2 regions of the Dechloromonas aquae genome follow, and region 1 is predicted to be linked to the other one. Evidence: predicted binding sites of a transcription regulator. Region 1 holds the regulator's gene; the other holds the start of a gene.
The links. The regulator sigma-54, encoded in region 1, starts transcription at its own class of promoters, with help from an activator protein. The targets are predictions, from matches to a motif close to TGGCACGCTTNCTGCTNA.

Region 1 (7,915 bases):
GCGATGCGCTGAGCGAATTCCTCTCCGGCGACCTGCCGCTGCACGCAGGCGACGCCAATGTGGACAAGCAGGTGCTGATCGGCGACCGCCGGCAAGCCGCTCTGGACTACGTTGCCGCAGTCCGTCGCCGCTGGTCCTGGTTGCTGGAAAATCTCGACCTGCCGCTGGCCGAGGCCGAAGCCCAATTCGCCGAATACGGCGTGGTCGCCGGCGAACTGAGCAACAAGGCCGCCCATCCCCGCCTCTTCCACCGCCTGCAGGATTTTTCCGTACGCACCTCGTGGAAGCAGGAACTCAAGGCCCGCTTGTCGAAGATTTTCGACGGCACGCTGTATCGCCCAATCCTCGAACGGGTCGAGGCGATCCACAAGGAAGTGCTGCGCGGCCGCGTCTTCGTCGCACTGCACATGCATGCCGGCGACGGCAACGTGCACACCAACATCCCGGTCAACTCCGACAATTACGAGATGCTGCAGACGGCGCACAAGGCCGTGGACCGCATCATGCATCTGGCCCGAGGCCTCGACGGGGTAATCTCCGGCGAGCACGGGATCGGCATCACCAAGCTCGAATTCCTGTCGGAAGAAGAACTCGGTCCCTTCCGCGCCTACAAGCAGAAAGTTGATCCGGAAGGCCACTTCAACAAGGGCAAGCTGATGCCCGGCGGCGACATGGGCAACGCCTATACGCCGTCGTTCAGCCTGCTCGGTACCGAGTCGCTGATCATGGAGCAGTCCGAGATCGGCACCATCTCGGAGATGGTCAAGAATTGCCTGCGTTGCGGCAAGTGCAAGCCGGTCTGCTCGACCCACGTACCGCGTGCCAACCTGCTCTACAGCCCGCGCAACAAGATTCTCGCCACCTCGCTGCTGGTCGAAGCCTTCCTCTATGAAGAACAGACCCGGCGCGGCATTTCGCTCAAGCACTTCGACGAATTCAACGACGTCGCCGACCATTGCACGGTCTGCCACCGCTGCGTCAAACCCTGCCCGGTCGATATCGACTTCGGCGACGTTTCGGTCGCGATGCGCAACTTCCTGCGCAAGCAGGACAAGAAGCGCTTCAGCCCCGGCACGGCTGCGGCGATGGCCTTCCTCACTGCCAAAGACCCGGCGACGATCAAGCTGATGCGCGCCGGGATGATGGAATTCGGCTTCAAGGCCCAGCGCCTCGCTCACAAGGCGGCCAAGGCCATCGGTCTGGTCCAGGAGTCGCGCAAGGCGCCGCCAGCCTCGCTTGGGGCGCCGACGGTCAAGACCCAGATCATCCACTTCATGAACCGGCCGATGCCGGGCAACCTGCCCAAGCGCACCTCGCGCGGCCTGCTCGACATCGAAGACGACAAGGTCATCCCGGTGATCCGCAATCCGAAGAAAACCACGGTCGACTCCGATGCGGTGTTCTATTTCCCCGGTTGCGGCTCCGAGCGCCTGTTCTCGCAAGTCGGTCTGGCCACCCAGGCCATGCTCTACGAAGTTGGCGCAACCACGGTGCTGCCGCCGGGCTACCTGTGCTGCGGCTATCCGCAAACCTCGTCCGGCGACGAGGACAAGGGGCAGCAGATCACCACCGACAACCGCGTGCTCTTCCACCGCGTTGCCAATACGCTCAACTACCTCGACATCAAGACGGTGATCGTCTCCTGCGGTACCTGCATGGATCAGCTGCAGAAGTACCAGTTCGAGAAGATCTTCCCCGGCTGCCGCCTGCTCGACATCCACGAGTACCTGATGGAGAAGGGTGTCAAGCTCGACGGCGTCAGCGGCACCCGCTACATGTACCACGACCCTTGCCACACGCCGATGAAGGCCTACAACCCGCTGGCGGTGACCAAGGCGCTGATGGGCCAGGAGGTGCCGCTCAACGACCGCTGCTGCGGTGACTCGGGCTCCTTCGCCTACTCGCGTCCGGATATCGCCACGCAGGTGAAATTCCGCAAGCAGCAGGAAATCGAGAAGGGTGCCGAGAAGCTGCGTGCCGACGGTTTCTCCGGCGAAGTCAAGATTCTGACCTCCTGCCCGGCCTGCTTGCAGGGGCTGAGCCGTTATGACGACGATGCCGGCACCCAGGCCGACTACATCGTGGTCGAAATGGCCAAGCATCTGCTCGGCGACAACTGGATGGCCGATTATGTCGGCAAGGCCAACCAGGGCGGCATCGAGCGCGTGCTGCTGTAATTTTCGCCATTGACTGGCGTCGACCGTGGACAGGCTGCCTTCAGCCTGTCCACGGCCTTTCTGGAGTATGCAATGAGCCCCTCCACCCCGAACCACCCCGAAAACTGCCCGCTCTGTCGTGAAGACGGCGGCACGCTGTTGTGGCGCAACAGCCAACTGCGGGTGATCCGCGTCAACGACCCCGACTACCCCGGCTTCTGCCGCGTGGTCTGGCAGGCGCATGTCCGCGAGATGAGCGATCTGGACCCGACGCAGCAACAACAACTGATGCAGACGGTGTTTGCCGTTGAGCGCGTGGTGCGCGAACTGTTTACGCCAGACAAGATCAACCTTGCCAGCTTCGGCAACATGGTGCCGCATGTGCACTGGCACGTGATTCCCCGCTGGCAGGATGACCGCCACTTCCCCGAGCCGGTGTGGGGCCAGCCGCAGCGTACGCCGAACGCGGTTCGCCCGCAGGTAAGCGATGATGCACTCGCAGCGGCGCTGACAACGGCGCTTGCCGCCGCCAACGGCCCCAACTGAACGCGCAAGCCGCCCGCCGTTCCGGACAAGCAAAAGCCCCGGCAGCCTGTTTGGCCACCGGGGCTTTTTTCAAAAACCGATTACAGCGGGCTTACTTGGCGGCAGCGCCCTGGGCATCATGCACGCATTTCTTCATGAAGCTGCTGCGGGCGGCGCCGGCCAACTTCTTCTCACCGGCTTTCTGATCGCAAGCGGCGAACTCCGGCGTGGCCTTGACGTCGGCCTGGCATTTTTTCAAGAAGCTGGTTTTGGCTGCGCCGGCCAATTTTTTCTCGGCGGCACGAGACTCGCAATCATCGACCGCCAGCGCAGAACCGGCAGCAAAGGCAAGCAGCAACAGGCATACGGATTTTTTCATCAAGGTCTCCCGGAAAAAGATCGCAAATGGATAGACACGCGGGCCGACTATCGGGCTTTCAGGCATCCTCGTCAAGCATCATCCGCTGCTGACGTTCCATGAAATCCTGCATGCTGTCGATCCCGCGCAATTGCAGGATGGTGTTACGCACTGCCGCCTCAAGCAGCACCGCCAGGTTACGGCCGGCCGCCACCGGAATCACCACCTTGCGGATCGGAATGCCCAGTACTTCCTGGGTTTGCGCATCCAGTGGCAAGCGCGGCGCATCACCCTGATTGGCGGTTTTCTGCAAATGGACAATCAGCTTCAGCTTCATCTTGCGGCGCGAAGCGGTCTCGCCGAAGATGGTGCGGATATTCAACAGGCCAAGGCCGCGCACTTCAAGAAAGTCGCGCAACATGCCGGGACAGCGGCCCTCAATGGTAGTCGGCGCAATCCGCCCCATTTCGACCACATCGTCGGCAACTAGGCCGTGGCCGCGGGAAATCAATTCAAGCGCCAACTCGGATTTGCCGACCCCGGAATCGCCGGTAATCAGGACGCCCATGCCGAACACGTCCATGAACACGCCGTGCAGACTGACCGTATCGGCCAGCCGGGCCGACAGGTAGATGCGCAGCAGGTCAATCACCCCGGAGCAATGCTTGGGGGTCAACAGCAGCGGGGTGTTGGTCCGGGTACAACCCTCGGTCAGCATCTCCGGCGGACTCAGGCCATCGGCAACAATCACCGCCGGCGGCTGCGCTGCCAGCAGATCGTTGAGCATCTGCCCGAACCGGCGCTCGCCAATCCGGTAAGCCCAGTCATATTCGGCTTTCCCCATCACCTGCAGGCGTTCGGGGTGAATGATGTTGATGTGCCCGACCACATCGGCGCCGTAGTTATTCGATTCCTTGATCTCGATCCGGCGATCGTTGTCCTCACCCAGCAACCAGGAGAGCATCAGCTTCTCACGGTTATCCTTGTACAACTGAACCAGGCTGATGTGGCGCACGCAGGCCTCAGGCGGTGAAAAGCTGCAGCACGGCAGCGGCGTCTTCGGCGCTGTTCAGTGAATCGCGGAAGCTGCGTTCGGCAAAACGCTGCGCCAGTTCGGAAAGAATCTGCAGATGCGCCTCGGTGGCCTGTTCGGGCACCAGAAGGACAAACAGGAGATTGACCGGACGACCGTCGGGCGAATCAAACGGCACCGGCGTGCCAAGACGAAAAAAGGCTCCAGCCGCCTGCTTGAGGCCCTTGATCCGGCCGTGCGGGATGGCAATGCCCTGGCCGATGCCAGTGGAGCCCAGCTTTTCACGGGCAAACAGGCTGTCGAAAATCTGGGCCCGGGCAATGCCCAGTTGCGCTTCGAAAAGCTGGCCCGCCTGCTCGAAGACCCGCTTTTTGCTGGTGGCCTCAAGGTCGAGGACAACGCGGTCGGCAGACAGGATAGTGTTCAGGGGATTCATAGGAAAAGATAAAGCAAAGGCCGTACTCCCCAAGGAAGCACGGCCGGGCAGTGCTTATTCGGCAGCTTGCAGGGTGGGCTTTTCGCCGCGATGGTGATCCTGCAGCTTCTGCTTGTGCTTCTGGACCTGACGATCCAGCTTGTCAAACAGGGCGTCGATGGCGGCGTACAGGTCGTCGCCGGCTTCTTCGACATGCAGATCCTTACCCGGAACATGCATGGTCACTTCGGCCTTCTGCTTGAGCTTTTCGACGGACAGGACGACGTTCACGCCCGTCACCTTGTCAAAGTGACGAACCACGGGGTCCAGCTTGTTCTCGACGTATTCGCGCAGAGCCGGCGTAACTTCGATGTGGTGACCACTGATCTGCAGATTCATGTTTTCTCCTCTCTCTACAGGGTCTTGCGTAAATTGACCGGCGGGATGTTGAGCGACTCACGGTACTTCGCTACCGTCCGTCGGGCTACAACGATTCCCTGCTGGCCTAGTATTTCGGATATTTGACTATCCGACAAGGGCTTTTTGCCATCCTCGGCCCCAATCAATTGCTTGATCAGTGCCCGGATGGCAGTTGCAGAGCAAGCGCCACCGGTATCGGTGGACACATGACTGCCGAAGAAATATTTGAGTTCGAAGATGCCGCGCGGGGTGGCCATGAACTTCTGGCTGGTGACGCGTGACACGGTCGACTCGTGCAAATCGAGAATATCGGCGATTTCGCGCAGAACCAGCGGGCGCATTGCGACCTCGCCGTGTTCAAAGAACTGCTTCTGGCGCTCGACGATCGCCTGCGACACCCGCAGGATGGTGTCGAAACGCTGCTGCACGTTCTTGATCAGCCAGCGGGCTTCCTGCAACTGGCCCGTCAGGTTGCCATTGCCACGCCGCTGCTGGGCCAGGATTTCGGCATAGAGACGATTGACGCGCAAGCGCGGATAGGCATCGGGGTTGATGTAAGCCGTCCACTTGCCCTTGAGCTTTTTGACGATCACGTCGGGCGTAATGTAGCGCGCATCGTGCGCTGCAAAATGCGCACCGGGTCGTGGATTCAGGCTGACGATCAGCGCGTGCGCAGCCTTCAGGGCGGCATCGTCGGAGGAAGTCAGGCGCTTGAGCTTGGCAAAATCACGGGCGGCCAGCAGTTCCAGATGCTGCTCGACGATCCGCAGTGCCAACTCGCCCTCCCGGCTGACGGGCAAAGCCCGCAACTGCAAAGCCAGGCACTCCTGCGGCGAACGGGCGCCAATCCCGGTCGGGTCAAAATTCTGGATGTGCTTGAGCGCGATTTCGAGTTCTTCGAGCTCGATTTCGTATTCCGGCGGCAGGGTTTCCCACAATTCGACCAGCGGCGTTGATAGATAGCCGTCGTCGTCGAGGGCCTCGATCAGGAAACGGACCAGCGAGCGGTCGCGCTCCGACAACTGGGTCATCCCCAACTGCCAGCCGAGATGATCGCGCAGGCTGGTCGTTGCCGCGTGGATATCCTGGGCGTCGCTGTCGTCGTCCTCGTCACGCCCGGCACCGCTATAGGTACCGGCATCGCTGGCCCAGCGGTCATCGTCGACATCGGCCGGAGTGATCGGGGGCTCGCTATCGCGATCATCGCCCTGCGCAGCCGGTTCGGAAGCAGTCTCAGACTGGCTCGCCTCCTGCTGGTAGGGGCTGTCGAAGGACTGGGCCGAGGCAAAGGACTCCGGCACGTCATCGTCGCGCTCGAGCAGCGGGTTCTCAAGCAGGTAACGCTCAATCTCCTGTTGCATCTCGATGGTCGACAGCTGCAGCAGTTTGATCGACTGTTGCAGTTGCGGCGTCAGCGCCAGATGCTGGGAGAGTTTGAGCTGGAGGGCGGGCTTCATTGTTGCTGCGGGTTTCCGGGCCTGGGTGCGTCAGAGGCGGAAATGCTCGCCGAGATAAACTTTGCGCACGCTTTCATTATCGACGATTTCGTCCGGGCGTCCAGAGGCGAGCACGTGCCCGGCATTGATGATGTAGGCGTGATCGCAGATCCCCAAGGTTTCGCGCACATTATGATCGGTGATCAGCACGCCGATCCCGCGCTCTTTGAGGAAACGGATGATTTTCTGAATCTCCAGCACGGCAATCGGGTCGACACCGGCAAAAGGCTCATCGAGCAGGATGAAGCGCGGATTGGTCGCCAGCGCCCGGGCAATTTCGACTCGCCGCCGCTCGCCACCCGACAGGGCGGCGGCATTGACATGGCGAACATGGCCAATGTGCAGTTCGCCGAGCAGGTTTTCGAGCCGGGCATTGACCTCGCTCTCGGGCAGGTCGAGCAGTTCGAGAATCGCCCGGATGTTGTCCTCGACGTTGAGCTTGCGGAAGACCGAAGCCTCCTGCGGCAGGTAGGACAAACCCTGCTGCGCGCGCCGATGCATCGGCAGATGGGTCAGGCGTTCGTCGTCGATATAGACCTCGCCGCCATCCGAGGCGACAAGGCCAACGATCATGTAGAAACAGGTAGTCTTGCCGGCACCGTTGGGCCCCAGCAGACCGACCACCTCGCCGGCGCCGACATTGAACGACACATCCTCGACCACGGTGCGGGCCTTGTAGCGTTTCTTCAGGTTGTGTGCCGACAGGCGGGCGAGGGTGCTGCTCATGATTCATCATCTCCGCGCAGGACGCAGCGGATCGCCGCTGACGAAAAGCCACGATAGTGCAGAAAGCGCTGTTGCCTGGCCCGTTCTGCGGGGCTATCCGGCAGGTGGGTGAACTTGCGTTGCCAGACCTGGCGACAACGCGCGCCTTCGTCGCCGGCCTCGGGCAGGGCAGCGGCAATTTCATCATCGCCGATGCCTTGCTGGCGCAACTCCTGGCGCAACCTGGCGTTGCCATAGCGCGCGCCACGGGCAGCTACCCGCTCCGCCGCATAGCGCTGGTCGGAGAGCAGTCGTTCGGCTTGCAGCGAGTCGAGCACGGCGTTCAGTTCTTCTTCCGATTCGGCGTGCGCAGCGAGTTTCGCTTTCAGTGCTGCCCGGCTGTATTCGCGCCGGGTCAGCAACTGCAGGGCGCGCACACGCAGATCAGGCATCGGCCGGTGCCGACTTGCTCGGTTTGATCACGGTGACGCTGGCCGCTTCGCGAATCTGCGCCTCGACTTCCTGAGCGATTTCCGGATGGGCGCGCAGGAATTCGCGGGCGTTGTCCTTGCCCTGGCCAATCTTTTCACCCTTGTACGAATACCAGGCACCGGACTTGTCGATCAGCTTGTGGGCGACACCCATTTCGATGATTTCACCCTCGCGGGAAATCCCCTCGCCGTAGAGGATGTCGAAAATGGCTTCGCGGAACGGTGGCGACACCTTGTTCTTGACGATCTTGACCTTGGTTTCGTTGCCAATCACTTCGTCGCCCTTCTTGATCCCGCCGATGCGGCGGATGTCCAT
Region 2 (7,915 bases), 660 kb from region 1:
ATGGCGATCATCTTCACCAACGGCTTCAGCGAGGCGCCCAACGCCATCGGCCAGAAGATCGGCCACATCGGCGAGGGCCGCACCGTCGGCTACGCCGCACACGGCGCCGCCGGGATGCTGACCCTGTTCGTCCGCGCCGTGATGTGCAACTGGATGGTCTCGACCGGCGTCGTCGCGGCGATGATGTCGACCAGCGTCTCGGGCAAGGTGATGGCGATGTGGATGCCGATTCTGGTCTTCTTCTACATGGGCTTCGAGCACAGCATCGTCAACATGTACCTTTTCCCGTCCGGCCTGATGCTCGGCGGCAACTTCACCTTCATGGACTACATGATCTGGAACGAAATCCCGACCGTGCTCGGCAACCTGGTCGGTGGCCTGACCTTCGTCGGCGCCACGCTCTACTCGACGCACTACAAGACCGCGCCGAAGCGCAAGGTCGCCTGAGCGGAACGCTGCCAATGCGCCCCTCCGGCCTGCAAGTCAGCATCGGCCAGCACTCGCTGGCCGGTGCGCATGCGGAGAACCAGGACTTCCACGGCGCCTTCGTGCCGCGCGGCGGGTTGCTGGCCAGCAAGGGCGTTGCCCTGGCGCTGGCCGATGGCATCAGCAGCAGCCGGGTCAGCCAGCAAGCCAGCGCGATGGCGGTGCGGACCTTTCTCGACGACTATTTTGCGACTTCCGAAGCGTGGACCGTGCGCCGCGCGGCCCACTGCGTCCTCGCCGCGACCAACGCCTGGCTGCACGGCCAGACCCAGGCCGGCGACGGCCGTTTCGACAAGGACCGGGGCTACGTCTGCACCTTCAGCGCGCTGGTCCTCAAGGGGCGCAAGCTGCACCTCTTCCATGTCGGCGATTCGCGTATCTTCCGGCTCCACCCGCAAGCGCTGGAACAACTGAGCGAGGATCACCGGATCGCGCTCTCGGCCAGCGAAAGCTACCTGGCGCGCGCGCTCGGCACCGCCGCCCACGTCGACATCGACCACCGCAGCTGGGAAGCCGCGCCCGGCGAGGTGTACCTGCTGGCCACCGACGGCGCCTACAGCCAGCTCACGGCAAACGGGATCAATCAGGCGCTGGCGCAGCATCCCGACGACCTCGACGCCGCCGCTGCGCAACTGGTCGAGCAGGCACGCGCTGCCGGCAGCGACGACGACGCCACCCTGCAGATCCTGCGCATCGACGCGCTGCCCGACGCCGACAGCCCGCAAGCCCTGCTCCGCCGCGAACACCTGGCGCTGCCGCCGCCGCTCGCCCCGCGCCTGGCCTTCGAGGGCTTCACCGTTGTCCGCGAATTGCAGGTCAGCGCGCGCAGCCACGTCCATCTCGCCAGCGACGACACCAGCGGGCAGCCAGTGGTGCTGAAAACGCCCTCGGTCGACCTGCGCAACGACCCGCACTACCTCGACAGCTTCGTCCTTGAAGAATGGGTCGCCCGCCGCGTCGACAGCCCGCATGTGATCAAGGCCTGGAACGGCGACCGGCCCCGCCGGCATCTTTACGTAGCGATGGAATACATCGAAGGCCAGACCCTGGGGCAATGGCTGACCGACCACCCGGCGCCGCCACTGGAGGCCGTCCGCGACCTCATCGGGCAAGCGGCACTGGGCCTGCAGGCACTGCACCGGCGCGACATGCTGCACCGCGACCTGCGCCCGGAAAACCTGATGCTCGACCGGCAAGGCACGGTCAAGCTGATCGACCTGGCCAATGTCCACGTCGCCGGCCTTGCCGAAAGCGCCGGCCAGCCGGTGGCCGAACTGCCGCCGGGCACGCTGCAATACATGGCCCCCGAATGCCTGCTCGGCGAGGAAAGCAGCGTCCGCAGCGATCTCTTCTCGCTGGCCGCGATCGCCTACCGGCTGCTGACCGGGCAACTCCCCTACGGCCTCGCCATCACCCGCATCCGCAACCCGCAGGAACTGAAGAGCCTGCGCTACATCCCGCTCCGCCACCACCGCCCGGACCTGCCGGCCTGGCTCGACGCGGTGCTGGCCAAGGCACTGCACCCGAACCCGGAAAAACGCCAGGAAGTCGTCTCCGAATTCGCCCACAACCTGCAACACCCCGCCCCCGAATTCAGCAACATCCGGCGCGTGCCGCTACTCGAACGCGACCCGGTGCGCTTCTGGAAAATCCTGTCCGGACTGCTCGGCCTGTGCGTTTTCATCCTGTTGCTGCTGCGGGCGCGGTGAATCTGAAGCTCTCAGCGCCGGCTGCCACGGTCGACCGGCGAAATCGGAGTTTTGTTGCTGCGGGGAGAAATACCGACCGTAGCACAGTCGGCAAAGCCCCCAGTTCCTGAGGCAACTCGATGAACTGCCAATATGGGCAACCAGGTTCACCGGCTAAAAATTGGCGGGATCAAGTCAGTCAACGCGGTCTTCACTGCCCTGCCTGAGAGGTGCGCTCACCATCACGGGATACGGATGCCCGTTTTTGTCGATATGCCACCTACAAAAACTATAGCTACCCGATTGGTGACGACGCGCTGCCAACCGCTTTCGTTTCCGATTGTGGAAGAAAAGCACAACATGCCAAACGGCAAACAGGAGAGCACAAACCATCACGATCACAAGCAGAACTTGGTAGAGAATATTTTCCATCGCGGCACCAGAGAAGCAATCCAAAAAACAACAAGAGCATAACAGAAAGCAAAAAAACAATTCTCCGCCACGCCCCAGCATGTGGCTGTCGCTGCCTCCTAATCCGTAGTAATGGCCGCCTGAAGGACTGATACAGCCCCCCCCCTCAACTTAGTGGCAATTGATTAGCAGGCCACCCGAATAACCGCCAAAACCAAGCAACAGAAGGATCCAAACACAAAGCCCGGCAACCGCCGGGCTTTGTTGATCTACCGTCCGCCAGGCTTCACTCCCGCCAGCCGGACTGAATTGCTTCCTGCCACCCGCTTACCAGTTCGGCTCGCGCTCCGGCGTGGCGGTAATTTTGTGGATCGACAGGTCGGCGCCTTCGTATTCTTCTTCCTGGTCGAGGCGGATGCCGAAGACGCTCTTGAGCAGGCCGTAGACCAGCGCGCCGCCGGCCAGGGCGATGACGATGGCCATCACCGTCATGATCAGCTGCGGCATGAAGGCGACGCCGCCGGCGCCGCCCAGGGCCTTGCTGCCGAAGATGCCAGCGGCGATGCCGCCCCAGGCGCCGCAGAGGCCGTGCAGCGGCCAGACACCGAGAACGTCGTCGATCTTCCAGCGGTTTTGCGTCAGCGTGAACATCACCACGAACAGGCCGCCAGCGACGCCGCCAACCACCAGCGCACCCATCGGGTGCATCAGGTCGGAGCCGGCGCAGACCGCAACCAGGCCGGCGAGCGGGCCGTTATGGACGAAGCCGGGGTCGTTCTTGCCCATCACCAGCGCGACCAGCGTGCCGCCGACCATCGCCATCAGCGAATTGAGGGCGACCAGGCCGGAAATCTTGTCGAGGGTTTGCGCGCTCATCACGTTAAAGCCGAACCAGCCGACGATCAGGATCCACGAGCCGAGGGCGAGGAAGGGAATCGATGAGGGCGGGTGCGCCGAGATGCGGCCGTCCTTGCTGTAGCGGCCGTAGCGCGCACCAAGCAGGAGCACCGCCGGCAGCGCCATCCAGCCGCCCATCGCATGCACCACGACGGAGCCGGCGAAGTCGTGGAATTCCTCGCCGAAGGTCGCCTTGAGCCAGGCCTGGATGCCGAAGGCCTGGTTCCACGCGATGCCTTCAAAGAAGGGATAGACGAAGCCGACCAGCAGGAAGGTCGCCGCCAGTTGCGGGTGAAACTTGGCGCGTTCGGCAATGCCGCCCGAGATGATCGCCGGGATCGCGGCGGCAAAAGTCAGCAAAAAGAAGAACTTGGTCAGTTCGAAACCGCTCTTTTCCATCAGCGTATCGACGCTGCCGAAGAAATGCACACCGTAGGCAACGCCGTAGCCGATGAAGAAATAGGCGATGGTCGAGATCGCGAAATCGGTCAGGATTTTGACCAGCGCGTTGACCTGGTTTTTCTTGCGCACGGTGCCGACTTCGAGAAAGGCGAAGCCGGCGTGCATGGCCAGCACCATGATGGCGCCGAGCAGGATGAATAAAACATTGCTGCCGGATTGGAAAGCGTCCATGTGACCTCCGATATCAGGGATGGACGCCTTAAAGCAAGCACCGTTCCAGTGCGCAAAACCCTTTGCAAATCAGGATATTGCATCCTTCATGGTGCATCCAAACGCACCATAACGGTGCTTCGATGCAGCGCACCGCCTCAACTTCGTGCGCACCGCCCTGCTCTGCCCATCAACGCGGTGCTGCCTCCGGCGGCAGCAGCACCCACATCCGGCCCGACTGCTTCATCCGCCCGGCCTGTTCGCCGGCTTCCTTGCCGAAGCCCCAGAAGAAGTCGGCACGCACCGCGCCCTTGATCGCGCCGCCGGTATCCTGCGCCAGCATCAGCCGGTTGAGCGGCTGCGCCGAATTGGGGCGGGTGGTGGCGAGAAAGACCGGGGCACCGAGCGGCACCGCGCGCGGGTCGATGGCCAGGCTGCGCTCGGGGGTCAACGGCACGCCCAGCGCGCCCTGCGGCCCGGCATTGGGGTTGCTGGCGTTGCCGTTGGCCGGCATTTCGCGGAAGAAGACGTAGCTCGGGTTACTGTTGAGCAAGTCGTCAAGCCGCGCCGGATTGGCCCGCGCCCAGGCCTGGATGCCCTGCATCGAGGCTTCTTCGGCCTTGAGTTCGCCGCGCTCGATCAACACCCGGCCAATCGACTGGTAAGGGTGGCCGTTCTGATCAGCGTAATTGACCCGGACCAGGCTGCCGTCGGGCAGGCGGACGCGGCCGGAACCCTGAATCTGCAGGAAGAACAGTTCAATCGCGTCATCGACCCAGAGCAGCGGCCGCGCCGGCAGCCGTTCGCCGCGCGCGACGATGTCGGCACGCGACCAGTAAGGCACGACCTTGTTGCCCTCCAGCCGGCCGCGCACGCGCTTGTCCTTGAGTTCGGGGAAGAGCGTGCCGAGGTCGATGGTCAGCAGGTCGTCGGGGACGCCGAGCAAGGGCTGGGCAAAGGTCTTGCTGCGTTCGCGGCTGCCGCGCAGCAGCGGTTCGTAATAGCCGGTGATGGTGCCCTCGAAGACCGGCCGGGCGCCCGCGTTGTTGGCCAGCGCGTAGGGCCGCAACTGGGTCTCGAAGAAGCGCCGGGGGTCGAAACCCGGCTTGCCCTCGCTCTGCCGCGCCAGCTCGCAGACCCGCTTCCAGGCCGCACCGTGCGGCTTGCTGGCGATGCCGCGACAGGATTGCAGGAAGGCCGGCCAGGCGGCCGCCACCTCGTCGTCGCCCCAGCCGGGCAGGTCGGCGTAGTCGGCCGGCAGCAAAGCGCGGCTGAAAGCCGGCGCGGCAACCGGCGCACCAGGGCAAGCCGGACAGGCGGGGCAAGACGCAGCCGCCCCGGCATTCACGGTCGACGCGGTGCAGGCGGCTTTTTCCGGGACGGCATCGGCCGGCGCCCCACCCTTGCCCAACAGGGGCAACTCGGCGCAGGCAGCGAGCAGCAAGGCGCTGCCCAGCGCCAGGCAGGCGCGAACAGAGAGGCGGCGGGGGCGACGGGCGGAAAAACGGGACGATGAGGCGGGCAGCAACATGGCGAACGACGGCAAAAGACGTGAAGGGGTAGCGGGCGGGCTGGCAGCGGCCGGTAGCAGGTGACAAGCCCCGCCCTTGCTCGTTAGAGTGCGTTTTTTTGCCGCAAAGTATACCTGCCCGATGAGCCACAGCCCGCAACGCGAACAACTACTCGAACAACTGCTCACCCGCGCCGAACAGGTGCTGGCGCGTTTTGAAGCCAGCCTGCCGCCGCTGACCCCGGCCCCTGACTGGGACGCCGCCGTCGCCTTCCGCTGGCGCAAGACGCAGGGACGCGGCTGGCTGCAGCCGGTGCGCCATCCGCACCCGATCCGCCTGGCCGACCTCGACACCATCGCCGACCAGAAGGCGCGCATCGTCGCCAACACCCGCCAGTTTGTCGCCGGCCAGCCGGCCAACAACGTGCTGCTGACCGGCGCGCGCGGTTGCGGCAAGTCCTCGCTGGTCAAGGCGGTGCTCAACGAATACGCCGCCGACGGCCTGCGCCTGATCGAGGTGGACAAGGCCGACCTGGTCGACCTTGCCGACATCGTCGATCTGGTCGATGGCCGCCCGGAACGCTTCGTGATCTTTTGCGACGACCTCTCGTTCGAGGCCGGCGAAACCGCCTACAAGGCGCTCAAATCGGTGCTCGACGGCTCGGTTGCGGCGCCGCCGGCGAATGTACTGATCTACGCCACCTCCAACCGCCGCCACCTGATGCCCGAGTATTTCTCGGAGAACCTCGAAACCACCCGCGTCGACGACGAAATCCACCCCGGCGAGGCGACCGAGGAAAAAATTTCGCTGTCCGAGCGCTTCGGGCTGTGGATTTCCTTCTATCCCTTCAGCCAGGACGACTACCTGACCGTGGTCGGCCGCTGGGCGCGGCACTTCGGGATTAGCGATGCAGTGATCGCCGAACACCAGCGCGACGCGCTTAACTGGGCGCTCAGCCGCGGCTCGCGCTCCGGCCGCGTCGCCTGGCAATACGCCCGCGACCTCGCCGGTCGGATCAACGGTCACCTGCCGGGAGCCGGACTATGAGCGCCGACACCGCCAAGATCGTCGAAGTCGCCGCCGCCGTGATGCTGCGCCCCGCCCCCGGCACACGCCTGGGCCAGGAATTCCTGCTCGCGCAGCGGCCGGAAGGCAAGGTCTACGCCGGCTACTGGGAATTCCCCGGCGGCAAGCTGGAAGCCGGCGAAAGCGTGCGCGAGGCGCTGGTGCGCGAACTTCACGAAGAACTCGGCATCCGCGTCACCGCCTGCTCGCCGTGGCTGACCCGACAATTCACCTACCCGCACGCGACGGTGCGCCTGCATTTCTGGCGCGTCACCGCCTGGGACGGCGAAATCGGCATCACCGCCCCGCTCGAACACAGCGCCGTCGCCTGGCAAGCCTGCGGCGACGCCGCCCAGGTCGCGCCGATCCTACCGGCCAACGACCCGATCCTCAAGGGTCTGGCGACGCCGACGCAAATGGCAATCACCCTGGCCGAAGCGGAAGGCGTCGAGCGCACCCTGGAGCGCCTGGAAGAGGCTTTTGAGCGCGGCAGCGACGCACCGCGCCTGATCCAGGTCCGCGACAAAAGCTGGCCGCGCCCGCAGCGGCTGTGGCTGGCCGAGGCGGTGACCCGCATCGCACACAGCCACGGGGCGCTGGTGGTAATCAACGACGACGCCGAAATCGCCCGCCAGGTCGGCGCCGACGGCCTCCACCTGTCGAGCGCCGCACTCGCCGCCTGCGGCGAACGCCCCGACTTCGCCTGGGTTGGCGCCTCCTGCCACAGCGCCGAAGAAATCGCCCGCGCCGGCCAGCTCAACCTCGACTACGCCCTGCTCGGCCCGGTCTTGCCCACCCCGACCCACCCGGAAGCCGCCGGCCTCGGCTGGGAGCGCTTCGCCGCCACCCTCGCCGGCAACACCCTGCCCATCTTCGCCCTCGGCGGCATGCAGCCGGAACTGCTCGCCACTGCGCAACAGCACGGCGCGCACGGGGTGGCGTTGATGCGGGGCTGGTGAAGCACGGGGATTTTCACGGTCGACCTCGGAAAACGCGGTTTTTCGCCGGTCGACCGTAGTTGCGCGAAAGTTAAGGCAACTCCTCGATCACCCTGCTCAGCAGCCGCTGGTAGAGCGCCCTGACCTGCGCTCGCCCCGGCGTGGTCGCGGCCGGCAGGCGCCAGCTGAGGAAGGGATGCGGCTGGCCGGCGGCCTGGCCAAGGTTGAAGGCGAGCGGGCAGAGCGCGAGTTGCGCCGGGTCTTCGCCGAGCAGGATGAAGGCGAGTTTGGCGCTGCAGAATTGCAG

Region 2: a site for sigma-54 is predicted at 4,146-4,163, ahead of VX159_RS13735 (ammonium transporter). Genes of this name have one in related genera too.

The regions. Positions count from the first base shown of each region.
Region 1 covers NZ_CP144212.1:92,060-99,974, reverse strand. Annotated here, with positions in the region: gene VX159_RS00530 (DUF3683 domain-containing protein) at 1-2,177, shown strand, start outside; gene VX159_RS00525 (HIT family protein) at 2,250-2,702, shown strand; gene VX159_RS00520 (PsiF family protein) at 2,794-3,060, opposite strand; gene hprK (HPr(Ser) kinase/phosphatase) at 3,119-4,054, opposite strand; gene ptsN (PTS IIA-like nitrogen regulatory protein PtsN) at 4,062-4,508, opposite strand; gene hpf (ribosome hibernation-promoting factor, HPF/YfiA family) at 4,563-4,886, opposite strand; gene VX159_RS00500 (RNA polymerase factor sigma-54) at 4,901-6,364, opposite strand; gene lptB (LPS export ABC transporter ATP-binding protein) at 6,395-7,129, opposite strand; gene recX (recombination regulator RecX) at 7,126-7,560, opposite strand; gene recA (recombinase RecA) at 7,553-7,915, opposite strand, start outside.
Region 2 covers NZ_CP144212.1:3,001,726-3,009,640, forward strand. Annotated here, with positions in the region: gene VX159_RS13720 (formate/nitrite transporter family protein) at 1-447, shown strand, start outside; gene VX159_RS13725 (protein kinase) at 462-2,195, shown strand; gene VX159_RS13730 (hypothetical protein) at 2,328-2,648, shown strand; gene VX159_RS13735 (ammonium transporter) at 2,913-4,115, opposite strand; gene VX159_RS13740 (murein transglycosylase A) at 4,285-5,625, opposite strand; gene VX159_RS13745 (ATP-binding protein) at 5,747-6,652, shown strand; gene VX159_RS13750 (Nudix family hydrolase) at 6,649-7,629, shown strand; gene VX159_RS13755 (DUF302 domain-containing protein) at 7,700-7,915, opposite strand, start outside.